Regions from separate parts of the Bacillus sp. CPT56D-587-MTF genome, predicted to be linked through region 1. Evidence: riboswitches for the same ligand, from Rfam matches in the RefSeq annotation. Region 1 holds a riboswitch; each other region holds the start of a gene.
What was found. Region 1 has a riboswitch for S-adenosylmethionine ahead of AC3WVZ_RS25860 (peptide ABC transporter substrate-binding protein). Riboswitches for the same ligand answer to the same signal wherever they lie in the genome.

Region 1 (5,569 bases):
CAAATGTACAAATTGAAGAAAGTGCTCGTGACCTTGGCGCAAGTGAATATCAAGTTTTTCTGCACGTTACACTTCCGCTCGCATTTCCTGCCTTACTAAGCGGGATGATTTTGAGCTTTGTCCGCGCGCTCGGTGAATTTGGTGCTACACTTATGTTTGCCGGGAACATTCCTGGTAAAACACAGACAATCCCAACTGCAATTTACATGGCTATTGATGCAAGTAATATGCAACTCGCATGGACACTTGTAGTTATTACTATCGGTATGTCACTCGTATTTCTACTATGTATTCAACTTATTAATAAAAGAATTACTAACTCTTAAAGCAGCTTTTTTCGAAGCTGCTTCTTTATTTCTTAGGAAATAAAATATACCACCGGGAAATAACTGAATTTTACCTCTTATTAAAATATACATTTTATTTGAATTCACTTTCTAAAATAGGCAATTTCCTGTTATTATATGGAGGTGTTTCAAAAAATGAAGAAATGAAAACGCATTTATATCGTGAATTCTTCATCCTGTTTTAGCGATCGGTAATCTTCTACTCTATTAGTGGGGCATTACCGATCGTTAGAACGATATGTAACTATATTGGTATAGCAAACCGAAGGGAGTCTTGTAATGGACATTTTATTAGCGCTTCTCCCTGCAATTGCATGGGGAAACATCTTATTAGTAAGCGTAAAAATGGGCGGTGGTGCATATAGCCAAACGGTAGGTATGACAATCGGTGCTCTATTCTTCGCAACAATTATGTATGTATTTACTCAACCAGCTTTAACAATGACAATCTTAATTGTTGGTTTTATTTCAGGTTTATTCTGGGCTTTAGGACAAGTAAACCAATTAAAAACAGTTGAAAAACTAGGTGTTTCAACTACTGTAACGATTTCTACTGGTATGCAACTTGTTGCAACTTCTATCTTTGGGGTTATCGCTTTCCGTGAGTGGACTACTACTACAACGATCATTCTGGGAACGATTGCAATCCTATTAATCGTAGTTGGTGTTGTATTCACATCATTAGATGATAAAGAAAATGCTCAGCCACCTGGACAATTGAAAAAAGGACTTCTTACTTTAATTGTTTCTACTTTCGGCTATCTTGTATATGTAATTATTATTCGTTGGTATAATATCGATGGTTGGTCTGCTATTTTACCACAAGCAGTTGGTATGTTTGTTGGTGCGGTTGTACTGACGTCTAAACATAAACCATTTAACAAATATGCAATCCGTAATGCTTTGTCTGGTTTACTATGGGGAACTGGAAACTTATTCTTACTTCTTTCATTACCACGTGTTGGAGTAGCAACAAGCTTCCCATTATCTCAAACTGGAATCGTTATCTCAACATTCGGTGCGATTGTATTCTTAGGTGAAAAGAAAACAAAACGTCAATTGATCTTTATTGCACTAGGTAGTGTTTTAATTATCGGCGGCGCTGTATTACTTGGTATGACAAAAGCATAATCTTATATTCTATTAGTAAACCCCTGAAGCATATGTACTTCAGGGGTTTTTTAATTCTAATTATTTTCTAGATATAATTATTTGTATGTTCTTGCCCCTTATAATTGCTCTTCCACTCTAGCAAACCAGCTACACATATAAAGAGATTAATAATAGCTAATATTAGCATGAATTTCCTCCTTCTCATTATCCATTCCATCTACGGTAAGTCTTTTCTTTTTACAAAATTCTCTTAAAGATGATATCGTTTTTATAACATATCTCTACTAGAAAGGAATAAAGGATATGCTAACTAAACATCGAATTTTATTTATTGGTGCCGGTCGTATGGCAGAAGCTATATTTTCCGGATTACTTAAAACAAGCAAAGAGTACATCGAAGAAATTATCGTCTCTAACCGAAGCAACATAGAAAAGCTAAAACAGTTACAACATCAATATAATGTGTCTACTACAACAGATTGGAAACAGCATGTTACATCTGTTGATACGGTTGTTTTAGCAATGCCACCTTCGGCTCATGAAGAGTTATTAGCTGAGCTATCTCCGTTAATATCAAATCAACTAGTCGTAACAGTAGCAGCTGGCATTGGACCATCTTATTTAGAAGCTAGACTCCCAAAAGGCACGCCTGTTGCTTGGATTATGCCTAATACAGCTGCTGAAATTGGAAAGTCTATCTCCTTATATACAATGGGACAATCAGTAAACGAGATACATCAAGAAACCCTGCAACTACTTTTAAAAGGTATTGGTACTTCGCAACTTTGTACTGAGGAAGAAGTTCATCAGCTTACTGCAGTTACTGGAAGTGCACCAGCCTTCCTTTATTACTTTGCTGAAAGCTTAATTGAAGCAACAAAAAGTTATGGAGTTGATGAAGAAACCGCAAAACACCTTGTCATTCAAATGATTTCTGGCTCTGCTTCTATGCTTGAACAAACGCAAAATCCAGCTAACCTTCGCGAACAAGTAATAACGCCAGGTGGTTCCACAGCTGAGGGTCTCAAAACTTTATACGAATATAATTTTTCAGAGGCAATTCAAAAAGCAGTAGAAGCAACAAACAAAAAAGCTAGGGGGAAATAATATGATTTTAACAAGTTTAAAAGATTATACAACATTACATAACGGTGTAAAAATGCCTTGGTTTGGTTTAGGTGTTTTTAAAGTAGAAGATGGTTCAGAAGTAATTGATTCTGTAAAAGCAGCAATTAAAAATGGCTACCGCAGCATCGATACTGCAGCAATCTATCAAAATGAAGAAGGCGTTGGGCAAGCGATTCGTGAATCCGGTGTTTCACGTGAAGAATTATTTATTACCTCAAAAGTATGGAATAGCGATCAAGGATATGAAACAACGCTTCAAGCATTTGAAACTACATTAGAGAAATTAGGTCTAGAATATTTAGATTTATATTTAGTACATTGGCCTGTAAAAGGGAAATATACTGAATCATGGAAAGCATTAGAAACACTTTATAAAGATGGCCGTGTTCGCGCTATCGGTGTGAGTAATTTCCACATTCACCACTTACAAGACGTATTTGAAATTGCTGAAATTAAGCCAATGGTCAACCAAGTGGAATACCACCCACGTTTAGCACAAGAAGAGTTACATGCATTCTGTAAAGAACATAATATCCAGCTTGAAGCTTGGTCACCATTAATGCAAGGACAACTACTAGATAATCCAACGTTACAAGAAATTGCGACAAAATATAATAAATCAACTGCGCAAATTATTTTACGTTGGGATTTACAAAACGAAGTTGTAACAATTCCCAAATCAATTAAAGAACATCGCATTATTGAAAATGCAAACATCTTCGACTTTGAATTAAGTGCTGATGATATGAAAGCAATTCAAGCTTTAAATGAAGATCGTCGCGTTGGTCCAGATCCAGATAACTTTAACTTCTAGTAGAAAAACCACTGCCATATGCAGTGGTTTTTCCATTTAAGAAAACTGAAAATTTAAACTATATTTCATTTAGTTGACACTTCATTATTCAAGGTGTAAGATTTTGAATTATCAAAGAAACACAAAAATTAATAAAATTTATTCGTTTACTCATTGTATCAAGAGAGGTGGAGGGACTGGCCCTTTGAAACCTCGGCAACAGGTTCATTTTGAATACTGTGCCACTTCCTGCAAGCTTTATGCTTGAAAGATAGAATGAGGGACTTCGTTTATATACGGGTGCATAACTTGTACGTAAAAATCCCTCTTTCTCAATATGAAAAGAGGGATTTTTTATTTTTCATTTCCCTCATCATCATCCAAACTTAATTATTTAGGAGGAAAATCAAATGAAAAAGAAGTTTGTACCCGGTATTGCATCAGTTGTAGGAGTAAGTATTTTATTAACTGGTTGCGGTAATTATAAAAACGAAGCAAGCGGAGCAAATGCAAAAGACGAGGCACCTAGTAAACAGGTTTTAAACTTATCTTCACCTACTGAAATACGAACAATGGATACGGCTCGTGCTACAGATACTGATTCTGGTCAAGTAATGAGAAACGTATTTGAAGGTTTGTATAATCTTGGTGAAGGTAACAAACCTGTTCCTGGTGTTGCAAAATCTCATGAAGTAAGTGGCGATAAAACGAAATACACATTCCATTTGCGAGATTCAAAATGGTCAAACGGCACTCCTGTTACAGCTAAAGATTTTGTGTTCGCTTGGCAACGTGCCGTAGATCCAGCAACAGCCTCTGAATATGCATTTTTATTCTTTGATATTAAAAACGCAACAAAAATTAACAACAAAGAACTTCCAGCCGACCAACTTGGTGTAAAAGCAGTTGATGACCATACGTTTGAGGTAGAATTAGAGCGTCCTGTTCCTTATTTTATTAGCTTAACAGCGTTCCCAACATTTCTACCAATTAATGAGGAATTCTTTAAAGTACAAGGTGATAAGTACGCTTTAGAAGATAATACAATCTTGTACAATGGAGCTTTTACACTAAGCGATTGGAAGCACGAACAAAGCTTTAAATTTAAGAAGAACCCTACCTATTGGGATAAAGATACTGTCAAACTAGAAGAAATCAATTTTAATGTCGTAAAAGAAAAATCAACAGAAGTAAATTTATTCGAGTCAAAACAATTAGATCGTATAAAACTAACATCTGACTTCGTCGATAAATATAAAAAGGATGCTAACTTTAAAGAACGTCCAAACGTAGGCGTACAATTTTTACGTATGAATCAACAAAACAAAGTACTTCAAAACGTTTCTGCACGCCAAGCAATTGATCAAACAATTGATAGAAAATCCTTTGTAAATACGTTATTAAATGATGGCTCTACACCAACATTTGGTCTCGTTCCAAAAAACTTTGCAAAAGGACCTGAAGGAAAAGACTTCCGTACTGCAAACGGCGATTTAACAAAAGTTGATACAAAATCTGCACAAGAGTTATGGAAAAAAGCTAAACAAGAGCTTGGTTCTGAAAAGATAACATTAGAATTATTAACGAGTGATGCTGACCTTGATAAGAAAACTGGTGAATTCTTAAAAGGACAACTAGAAAAGAATCTAGATGGATTAATAGTAAATATAAAACCTCAGCCGCGTAAGCAACAAGTTTCGCTTTTATTAAAAGGTGACTACGAAATCGGAATTGATGGCTGGAGCCCTGACTTTGCGGATCCAATTACATTCCTTGAGCTATTTACAACGAATAACCCTTATAACTTAGATCATTACTCTAATAAGGAATTCGATGAAACAATAGCAAAAGTGAAAACAACTTTAGCTGGTGATGAAAAAGCTCGCTGGGAAGCATTACTAGCATCCGAGAAAATATTATTTAAAGACTCTGTTATCGCTCCTCTTTACCAAAAAGGCGAATCTTATTTAGAACGTTCTTATGTGAAAGGAATTGTGCAAGTAGACTTTGCAGGTCAATTAAACTTCAAGTGGACAAAAATTGAAAAATAAAGTGAAACTTTAATAAGCGGGGGTTTCTTCATCCCCACTTATTATTAGCCCACACCAATTGTTTTTTTAGCGAAATATATTAAAAATAGGTTCTCTCACACATGAGAATCTGCTTTTTTAATATATTATTCTGATAA
Region 2 (5,569 bases), 1.3 Mb from region 1:
CATATCTAACAAAAACTTTCGCGCTTCACTTGATAGCATTATTTTCTCCTTCCCTTCCCTTCAAGTAGACGTTCTACACTACTTTGCATCGTTTCCCAGCGATCCATAAATTCATCAAGTGCTTCCTCGCCTTTTTCTGTTAATGTATAATATTTTCTCTTTGGACCAGATGGAGATTCCTTCATTACGCTTGTTATTAGTCCTTCTTTTTGCATTCGTATTAATAACGGATAAATACTTCCCTCACTCGCCATTGTAAAACCATACTTCGCTAGCTTTTCACTCATTTCATAACCGTATATTTCGCCTTCAGAAATAATAGCAAGTAAGCATCCTTCTAAAATCCCTTTCAGCATTTGACTTGTCGACATAATTCAAATCCTCCTACTATCTTGCTTTACAAGATAGATAAGCGTAAGTATCTTGCTTTACAAAATAGTATAGCAAAGACTATTTTGCAAAACAAGATAGCTAACGATATTTTTTCCAAATGTTTGCAGGAATTTCATTATAGCTTCTCTAAATAGAGCACTATGAAAACTTTATTATGAAGGGATGTTTTTCATCATGGTTACAAATCGAGTTGTCTTTTTAACAGGTGCTGCAAGTGGCATTGGTTATGAAATGGGAAAGGCTTTTGCAAAAGAAGGTGCAAAAGTTGTGATTACCGATCGGCTTGAAGAACGTGCAAAAGAAGCTGCTGAACAATTACAAAATGAAGGTTTTCAAGCTATCGGTTTAAAATGTGACGTTACATCTGAAGAGGAAATTACAGCAGCAATTTCTCAAACAGTTGATCATTTCGGTTCATTACATATATTAATTAACAACGCAGGAATGCAACACGTTTCACCCATTGAAGACTTTCCAACTGAAAAGTTCGAGCTACTAATTCAAATTATGCAAATTGCTCCGTTTATTGCAATTAAGCATGCCTTTCCGATTATGAAACAACAAAAATATGGTCGTATTATTAATGTCGCTTCCATTAACGGCCTTGTCGGGTTTGCTGGAAAAGCTGCCTACAATAGTGCAAAACATGGCGTAATTGGATTAACAAAAGTTGCCGCTTTAGAAGGTGCTACGCATGGTATTACTGTTAATGCCCTTTGCCCTGGTTATGTTGATACCCCCCTTGTACGTAATCAACTACAAGACTTAGCTACTACACGAAATGTACCACTTGAAAATGTTTTAGAAGATGTTATTTATCCACTCGTTCCACAAAAGCGCTTATTACAAGTACAAGAAATTGCAGATTATGCGATGTTTTTAGCGAGTGAAAAAGCTAAAGGTATAACTGGTCAAGCTGTCGTTATCGATGGTGGTTATACCGCTCAATAAAAATAAAGTTTGCTCAAGAAGAGCAAACTTTATTTTTTATCCCGAGGATCTTCGTACTTTATTAATTGCCGCGGGAGCTTCTCAATTGCAACAATTACCCCCTCTAATTTACTTTCAATACGGTGGAGTAAATATAATGTTACAACAATCGGAAACCCTACATTACCTATCATCTTGATCCACTCTTCCACCCTCTTCCCCTCCTTTCATTATATAAGTAAGAGAAAACACTGCATTTAGGCATAAAAAAACAAGCTATTATGTATTAGCTTGTTTTTCAAATAATGATGCAATTTCTCGTTTATAGTCCCCGCGTATAATACCTTTCTCAGTAATAATTCCTGTAATTAATTCATTCGGTGTTATGTCAAATGCTGGATTATAAACATCCGTTCCAATTGGTGCTACTTGTTTTCCAAAGATTTTCGTAACTTCTGTTTCATCTCTTTCTTCAATAATAATTTCGGCTCCAGTTTCTTTCGTAACATCAAATGTTGACAGTGGCGCAGCAACGTAAAATGGGATATTAAAGTACTTTGCTAAAATAGCTAAATTCATTGTCCCTATTTTATTGGCTGTATCTCCATTTGCGACAATTCGATCCGCCCCCACAATAATTGCGTTTATTTCTTTCGTTTGAATAGCATGAGCTGCAGTATTATCTGTTATAAGGGTCACATCAATATTTGCTTGCTTCAATTCCCACGTCGTTAAGCGACCACCTTGTAAAACTGGTCTCGTTTCACACGCATATGCATGTAAACGCACACCTTTCTCTTTTCCAATATAAAAGGGAGCTAATGCAGTTCCATATCTGGCAGTTGCGATACTTCCAGCGTTACAGATTGTTAAAATATTATCGCCATCTTTAAAACATGTTAACGCATATTCCCCAATATTTCGACACACCTCTTCATCTTCCTGTTGAATGCGAAGCGCTTCTTCTTCTAATATTTTTTGCGCTTCTTTTATTGTAGTAATCTCTCGAATAGATTCTCTCATACGATCAATTGCCCAAAATAAATTTACTGCCGTTGGGCGTGATGTCCCTAAATAGTTACAGTCTCTATTAAACTTCTTTTGAAATTCTTCGATATGTAAAGTATTATATTTTTTCGCTGCAAGCGCCAAGCCAAATGCAGCTACAATTCCAATTGCAGGCGCTCCGCGTACTTCTAACATTATGATACTTTTCCAAACCTCTTCAATAGTCGTTAATGTTTTGTATTCTGTGCTATGTGGCAATTTCGTTTGATTTAATACCGCAATTGCATCCCCTTTCCAACTTACAGATCTCGGAACCGTAACGATTGTACTCATGCTTTTACACCCCTTGAAACTGTCTGTTGAAATAATGTTCGAAACAGTTGAATATCAGCACTTTTAGATTCATATTTTATTAGTTCTTTTCCTAAGGATAGCGCTTGTTTCTTAGCTTGAATTCTTGTTTCTTTATTTTCTATTTCATCTAAATCTGCTACATGAGCTAAACCAATTGTTCTACGAATTAGTTCACATCCGGCAAATCCAACAGCATCAGTAAAGATATTTTGCAAAATAATTGGTAACCATTGTTTTTCTTTCGTATATGCTTCTACACCTTCTCCAATCCATAACTTTGTAAAAGTCTCTACAAAATAACTCCACGTCTTTTCTATATGGAAAAATAGTACACTTCTCTTTTCTTCTTCTCTAGATAACGCATTTAATAATAGATTTGCAATAAATTGACCTATGTCAAACCCAAATGGGCCATATGTCGCAAATTCTGGATCAATCACTTTCGTTTCAGAAGGTGACGAAAAAATACTACCAGTATGTAAATCACCATGAATAAGAGTTTCTTTTCTTGTTAAGAACTTATATTTATATTGTGCTACTTTTAGTTTTAAAGTTTTATCACTCCAAAGTTCATCAACCACGAGCTGTAAATCTGGCTCATAATCATTTGTATCATAATGCCCAAACGGATCTGTAAACACTAAATCCTCTGTAATTTTACATAGGTCCGGATTTACAAAGGTACCTTCTAGTATCCTCTTCTCTTCTGACTGTAAACCAAAATCTGAAGTGTAAAATAAAACATGTGCTAGAAAACGACCAATATGCTGGGATAAAAGCGGATATTCTTCTCCGTCTATTAATCCTTTTCTTGTAATTGTTAGTCTTGATAAGTCTTCTATTACCGTTATCGCTAACTCTTCGTCATGACTGTACACTACTGGAACATAATCCGGTACATACTGCGCAAAAATTTGTAATGCCTTGCTTTCAATCGTTGCTCTTTTTATAGACAATGGCCAGCTTTCACCAACTACTTTCGCATAAGGCAGTGCTTGTTTTATTATAATGGATTTCTCTCCATCATCTAATTTGAACACGTAATTTAAGTTTCCATCTCCAATTTCATGACAAATGACATTTGCCTTCTCTTCAAAATAGCCATAATCTTTCGCATATTGTACAGCTGTTATTTCTGTTAATGAATAATATCCCATCTTCTTCTCCCCCTTTTTAAATTCAGAGGTTTTTCTAACATAGAAAAACCTCTTTCCACTAAGAAAGAGGTTTGAAGTTTATCTTCTCTCCTCTTATCTGCCAGAAAGTTTTACTTTCTGCTGGAATTAGCACCGTGCCTTTTGGCGTAATAAACGCCCCATTTCACAATGGTATTACGGTCGGTTGCTGGGCTTCATCGGGCCAAATCCCTCCACCTGCTCTTGATAAGAGTTGTATAATTTTTTGAATTTTTAACTTTATGTTGAAGACTATACCAAGAATAAAAATCACTTGTCAACATTTTATTTGTATAATTCTGGACGGCGATCCGCAAAAACTGGAATTCCTTTACGTACTTCTTTAATTTTCTCGAATTCAAGCTCTCCAAATAAAATTGATTCCTCTTCATTCGCCTCTACTACAACTTCACCCCAAGGATCCACAATTAAAGAATGACCTGCAAACACATTATTCGGATCCTTCCCTGCTCTATTACACGCAACAACATAACACTGATTTTCAACTGCTCTTGCTTGCAATAGCAAACGCCAATGTGCTAAACGAACTAATGGCCATTCAGCTACAACAAATAATACTTTTGCCCCTTTAGCAGTATGAACACGCATCCACTCTGGAAAACGAATATCATAACAAATTGTTCCAGCGCATTCAACATCATCTAGCTTAAATTCGCCCGTACCATTACCAGCTATTAAATATTTATGTTCATCCATAAGCTGAAATAAATGTACTTTACTATATTCGTTGACTAACTGTCCTTCATTATTTACAACATACATCGTATTTGTAACGCCTTGCTCTGTTTGCTTTGCTATGGACCCACCAACAATATGTACATCATATCGCTTCGCCCATTCTATTAACTTTTCTTTCGTTTCCACTCCATCCCTATCTGCAATTTCAGAAAGTCTCGTTAAATCATATCCTGTTGTCCATAGTTCTGGTAAGACGATAACATCTGGCCTTTCCTTCATAGCTTCACTTATTTTATTTTTAGCATTCTCAATATTTTTTTCTACATCTCCAAAAACAATATCCATTTGAATACATGCGACTTTCATTTTTTCAGCCCCATTCTTATTTTTCTCTTTACAAAATACTGGAAAGATTATATCATTTGTCACTAGAATTGTAACAACTTTCAAAAGAGGTGGAAAGTATGAAATTATTTCAACCTTCTGAGATAGTAACATCATTGCCAACACAATTTTTCGCTTCACTTGTTGCAAAAGTTAACAAAGTCGTTGCAGCTGGTCACGATGTTATTAATCTAGGTCAAGGTAATCCAGATCAACCAACACCGCAGCATATCGTAAAAGCTTTACAAGATGCTGCCGAAAAGACCATTCATCATAAATATCCGCCATTTCGCGGACATGAAAGCTTAAAGGAAGCCGTGGCTACATTCTATAAACGTGAATATGGCGTCGAATTAAACCCAAAAACTGAAGTTGCTATTTTGTTTGGTGGGAAGGCTGGACTAGTAGAATTACCGATTTGTTTTACAAATCCTGGTGATACGATTCTCGTTCCGGATCCAGGTTATCCAGATTATTTATCAGGGGTTGCTTTAGCAAAAGCACACTTTGAAAGAATGCCACTTATTGCAGAAAATAACTTTTTACCAGATTATACGAACATTGATGCCTCTATTGCAGAGCGTGCAAAATTAATGTTTTTAAACTATCCAAATAATCCTACCGGT
Region 3 (5,569 bases), 580 kb from region 1:
AGGCATTAACACTTCGTCAGGTACACCTGGTACGTGAAGTGGAACTTCAAGACCGAAGATGTCATGTTTAGCTGTTTCAGTTTTCGCAAGTTCACCGTTTAATGCTGCTTGAATCATTGCACGAGTGTAACCTAAGTTCATACGTTTACCAACGCCGTATTCGCCACCAGTCCAGCCAGTGTTTACTAAGAATACTTTCGCATCGTGTTTCTCGATTTTTTCACCAAGCATTTCAGCATAGCGAGATGCATCAAGTGGTAAGAATGGTGAACCGAAGCAAGTTGAGAATGTTGCTTGCGGAGATGTAACGCCGCGCTCTGTTCCTGCTAGTTTACTAGTGTAACCACTTAAGAAATGATACATAGCTTGCTCTTTTGATAACTTACTGATTGGAGGCAATACGCCAGATGCATCAGCAGTTAAGAAAATAATTGTATTTGGGTGTCCAGCAACACTTGGCAGTACGATATTGTCGATCGCATGCATAGGGTATGCAGCACGAGTATTTTCTGTTAAAGTAGTATCGTTGTAGTCGGCGATACGTGTTTGGTCATTAATGATAACGTTTTCTAAAACAGATCCAAATGTGATTGCATCGAAAATTTGTGGTTCTTTCTCGTGAGAAAGGTTTACACATTTCGCGTAGCAACCGCCTTCAATATTGAATACACCGTTATCAGACCAACCGTGCTCATCATCACCGATTAGTTTACGGTTTGGATCAGCAGATAATGTTGTTTTACCTGTTCCAGATAAACCGAAGAATAGTGCTACGTCGCCTTCTTCACCTACGTTTGCAGAGCAATGCATAGAAAGAATATCTTGTTCAGGTAATAAGAAGTTCATAATAGAGAAGATTGATTTTTTCATTTCTCCAGCGTATTCTGTACCACCAATTAGTACGATACGTTTTTCGAATGAAACCATAATGAATGCTTCAGAGTTTGTACCGTCAACAGCTGGATCAGCTTTGAAATTCGGTGCAGAAACAATTGTGAACTCTGATTCATGAGTTGTTAATTCTTCTTCAGTTGGACGAATGAATAATTGATGTACAAATAAATTGTGCCATGCATATTCGTTAATAACTTGAATTGGTAGGCGGTAATTGCGGTCAGCGCCTGCAAATCCTTTGAAGACGAATAACTCTTCTTTTTCTTTTAAGTATTCTAAAACTTTAGTATATAATTTATTAAAATGTTCTTCAGAAATCGGTTGGTTCACAGCTCCCCAAGCAATTTTGTCAGCAACCGATGCTTCTTTCACAATAAATTTATCTTTAGGAGAACGTCCTGTATATTTTCCAGTTGAAGCAGAAACGGCACCAGTCGAAGTTAATTTCCCTTCATTTCGCATTAATACTTTTTCCACTAATTGCGGAACACTTAGTTGAATCTGTGCATTGCTTCCGTTCAATAATTCGTGTAAACCAATTTGGACATTCACAGTACTCATATTTATATACCATCCTTTTCATTTAATGAAATATTTCTCGTAATCCCCAACAAGAGTATAACACAATTATATAAATAATGTATACTATTTATTTCTTTTTGTTTGTGTGAATGCATTATTTCCCTATTAATATTTCATTTCAGGCGTATTGAGAAAAACTTTCAGGAAAATGTGAATATTAATTGACAAATGAATATCATTTCTTTAGTATAGGTTGGGACGGATACTCTCTTATCCCGAGCTGGCGGAGGGACAGGCCCGATGAAGCCCAGCAACCTCACTTGTAGTGGTAAATACAGGTGAATAGGTGCTAAAACCTGTGCGAGGCTACAGGTCTCGAACGATAAGAGCGAAGGGCAAAAAGCAGTATGCAAGTAGCAAATTAAACCTTTCCTCTATGTAAAGTAGGAAAGGTTTTTCTGTATGCTTGTGTGGGAGAATAAATGTATGTCGCAGTTTGTGGCAAATTAAGGATGAGTTCCGTACAATATATACAATTACTGTAGGGAGGTTTACCACATGACAAAAAAACGTCATCTGTTCACATCTGAGTCTGTAACTGAAGGACATCCAGATAAAATTTGTGACCAAATTTCTGATTCAATTTTAGATGCGATCTTATCAAAAGACGCAAATGCACGTGTAGCTTGTGAAACAACTGTAACAACTGGTTTAGTATTGGTAGCGGGGGAAATTACGACTTCTACTTACGTAGATATTCCAAAAATCGTTCGTGAAACAATTCAAGGCATTGGTTACACACGCGCAAAATACGGATTCGATGCAGAAACTTGTGCAGTTTTAACATCTATCGATGAGCAATCTGCTGACATCGCTATGGGTGTTGACCAAGCGCTAGAAGCACGCGAAGGTCAAATGACTGACGCTGAGATTGAGGCAATTGGTGCAGGAGACCAAGGTTTAATGTTTGGTTTCGCATGTAATGAAACACAAGAGTTAATGCCACTTCCAATCTCGCTTGCTCACAAATTAGCTCGCCGTTTAACTGAAGTACGTAAAGATGATACATTATCATACTTACGTCCGGATGGAAAAACGCAAGTTACAGTTGAGTATGATGAAAATGGTAAACCAGTACGTGTTGATACTATCGTAATTTCTACACAACATCACCCAGATGTTACATGGGAAGAAATCGATCGCGACTTAAAAGAGCACGTAATTAAAGCTGTAGTACCAGCAGAATTAATGGATGGAGAAACGAAATTCTTCATTAACCCAACTGGCCGCTTCGTAATTGGTGGACCACAAGGTGATGCTGGTTTAACAGGACGTAAAATCATCGTTGATACTTACGGTGGATACGCTCGCCACGGTGGCGGTGCATTCTCTGGTAAAGATGCAACGAAAGTTGACCGTTCTGCAGCATATGCAGCTCGTTATGTTGCGAAAAACATCGTAGCAGCTGGTTTTGCTGAAAAAGCAGAAGTACAACTTGCATACGCAATCGGTGTAGCACAACCAGTATCAATTTCAGTTGATACATTCGGCACTGGTAAAGTATCTGAAGACGTACTAGTAGAGCTAGTTCGTAACAACTTCGATCTTCGCCCAGCTGGTATTATTAAAATGCTAGACTTACGTCGCCCAATTTACAAACAAACAGCAGCTTACGGCCACTTTGGACGTACTGATGTAGATCTATCATGGGAACGTACAGACAAAGCAGCAGCTTTAAAAGAGCAAGCTGGTCTATAATATATGAAAAAAAGCTTTGCGCGGTGAGCGCAAAGCTTTTTTTATTTATAATTACGTTGGAATAAAGCGAAGAGTTCAATGTCATGCCAATTGCCATTGCGGAATATAGCTTCTTTACAAGTTCCTTCATGTTGAAAACCGAGTGATTTATATAATTTAATTGCTCTATCGTTAAAAGAAAATACTCGTAAAGAAAGGCGATGTAAATTTAATTCTAAAAATGCATAATCCAATAATAAGGTGAAAGCTTCCTTCCCATAACCTTGCCCCCAGTAATCCTTGTTACCAATATCAATAATACATTCAGCGTTTCGATTATACGAATCAATATGAATTAAAGAAGTAATACCAATTGAAAGATGCGTAGATTTTTCTTCAATGATATAGCTCTTAGAGTCCGAAGAATGAATAAATTGCTGGCAAAGTTTTTCTGTGTCTTGAAGGGAATATTTATCAAGAGTGAGAGTAGTTGAACTCATAACGTCTATATCATTATGCCATTTATAATATGTTAGAATATCATCTTCGGAAAACTTTCGTAACTGGATACGGTTTGATTCAAACAATGTAAGTCCTCCTTTTGTATTTCCTTTTCACATGATTTACAAAGGATTGATTTCTTCTGGAACATATGTAATCAACCTTTCATTTGACGTGCTTTACCTGCGCAAAATGCACTGCTTAGTAAAAATAGCGTTGCGAATATAATACTTACTAATGTAGCGTATGGAATTGCGCCTTTTAGAGAAAAACCGACAGTGATGGAAGCGACGAATAAGAGGATGAATGTTGTTGTTAATTTTTTGTATAGTTCCATAATAGGTAGACCTCCGATTTATTTTTTAGTACAAGTTTTAAAATTGAATTCTATTATGTAGAAAATATAAAGAGTAGCTAAAGATGTGTAGTCTAGGAGTATAAGAAAGGGCACTTTCCTTTTTGTGGGTTAGTATACTTATATTGTATCATGGCGCATTATTGGCTTCATACATAATTGTGTAAAGATATGTATGATAAAATGAAGAAAAGTTTTTAAGAAAGGAAAGATAAAAAATGAGTGTAACTGAACATAAAAAACAAGCTCCAAAAGAAGTGCGTTGCAAGATTGTTACGATTTCCGATACACGTACGGAAGAAACAGATAAGAGCGGACAACTATTACATGAATTGTTAAAAGAAGCGGGACATAAAGTAACTTCTTATGAAATTGTAAAAGATGATAAAGAAAGTATTCAGCAAGCAGTGTTAGCTGGTTATCATAAGGAAGATGTAGATGTTGTATTAACAAATGGCGGTACTGGTATTACGAAACGCGATGTCACAATTGAAGCAGTATCAGCGTTATTAGATAAAGAAATTGTTGGATTTGGTGAGCTGTTCCGTATGATTAGTTATTTAGAAGATATCGGAAGCAGCGCAATGTTAAGTAGAGCGATTGGTGGTACAATTGGGCGCAAAGTAGTCTTCTCGATGCCAGGGTCTAGCGGAGCGGTTCGCCTTGCGATGAATAAATTAATTTTACCGGAATTAGGTCATATTACATTTGAGCTGCATCGCCAATGAGTAAGTATGCTGGAATTGTATTAGCAGGTGGTATGTCGAGTAGATTCGGTGAGCCGAAAGCGTTAGCAATTTGGAAGGAAACTACTTTTGTTGAGCATATTGTGAAAGTGATGGGAAATACTTTGCAAGACATTGTAGTAATTAGCCATACTGATATAAAAGAGCGAGTAGAGCAATTCGTACAAGTACCTGTTATAGAAGACATTCCGCACTATAAAGGGAATGGACCGCTGGCCGGCATTGTATCAGGAATGGAATACATAGAAGCAGATTGGTACGCTATTATGCCTTGCGATGCACCAAACGTGTCGCATGAATGGTTTACCATTTTACTAGAGCAAACGAACAATGAATATGATGCGGTTGTACCTATTATTAATGGAAGAAAACAACCGCTACTTGCGGCGTATCATAACCGCGTGAAAGAAAAGATTTATGCTTTACTTCAGGAAGAAAAAAGAAGTATGGGGCAGCTTTTATCACAATGTAATGTGAAGTATGTTTCTGGAGAAGATGTACAAGCGAATGCGGATTGGTTTATAAATGTAAATACGAAAGAAGAATATGTGCAGGCTCAAAAAGACCTTTCAAATGAATGAAAGGTTTTTTTGATATACAGAATTGGGGAACAATTGCTGTATAAAGGTATGTGAGTGAGTTGATTTTAAGGGGAATTCTTAAAATCATTATACAGTTAAAACACTGTATAACCATATATTAATTTTTATGGGTTTTTATTACAAGTCTGTTTAGTTATGTTTATTTTTGATATAATTAATATAGAAATAAAACAATGCTTAACCTTATGTATCATTTATTAAACTAAAATTTA

Region 2: another riboswitch for S-adenosylmethionine. It lies ahead of mtnK (S-methyl-5-thioribose kinase); the one in region 1 lies ahead of AC3WVZ_RS25860 (peptide ABC transporter substrate-binding protein).
Region 3: another riboswitch for S-adenosylmethionine. It lies ahead of metK (methionine adenosyltransferase); the one in region 1 lies ahead of AC3WVZ_RS25860 (peptide ABC transporter substrate-binding protein).

Annotation. Positions count from the first base shown of each region.
Region 1 covers NZ_JBYTEF010000001.1:4,980,633-4,986,201, forward strand. Annotated here, with positions in the region: gene modB (molybdate ABC transporter permease subunit) at 1-326, shown strand, start outside; gene AC3WVZ_RS25845 (GRP family sugar transporter) at 627-1,478, shown strand; gene proC (pyrroline-5-carboxylate reductase) at 1,764-2,567, shown strand; gene AC3WVZ_RS25855 (aldo/keto reductase) at 2,569-3,402, shown strand; SAM riboswitch class I at 3,555-3,659, shown strand; gene AC3WVZ_RS25860 (peptide ABC transporter substrate-binding protein) at 3,792-5,432, shown strand.
Region 2 covers NZ_JBYTEF010000001.1:3,662,120-3,667,688, forward strand. Annotated here, with positions in the region: gene AC3WVZ_RS18735 (DUF1129 domain-containing protein) at 1-39, opposite strand, end outside; gene AC3WVZ_RS18740 (PadR family transcriptional regulator) at 39-371, opposite strand; gene AC3WVZ_RS18745 (3-hydroxybutyrate dehydrogenase) at 568-1,344, shown strand; gene AC3WVZ_RS18750 (YvrJ family protein) at 1,374-1,535, opposite strand; gene mtnA (S-methyl-5-thioribose-1-phosphate isomerase) at 1,603-2,664, opposite strand; gene mtnK (S-methyl-5-thioribose kinase) at 2,661-3,842, opposite strand; SAM riboswitch class I at 3,933-4,074, opposite strand; gene AC3WVZ_RS18765 (carbon-nitrogen family hydrolase) at 4,146-5,009, opposite strand; gene AC3WVZ_RS18770 (pyridoxal phosphate-dependent aminotransferase) at 5,024-5,569, shown strand, end outside.
Region 3 covers NZ_JBYTEF010000001.1:4,402,775-4,408,343, reverse strand. Annotated here, with positions in the region: gene pckA (phosphoenolpyruvate carboxykinase (ATP)) at 1-1,455, opposite strand, end outside; SAM riboswitch class I at 1,684-1,805, shown strand; gene metK (methionine adenosyltransferase) at 1,975-3,174, shown strand; gene AC3WVZ_RS22720 (GNAT family N-acetyltransferase) at 3,216-3,740, opposite strand; gene AC3WVZ_RS22715 (hypothetical protein) at 3,812-3,991, opposite strand; gene AC3WVZ_RS22710 (MogA/MoaB family molybdenum cofactor biosynthesis protein) at 4,228-4,737, shown strand; gene AC3WVZ_RS22705 (molybdenum cofactor guanylyltransferase) at 4,734-5,336, shown strand.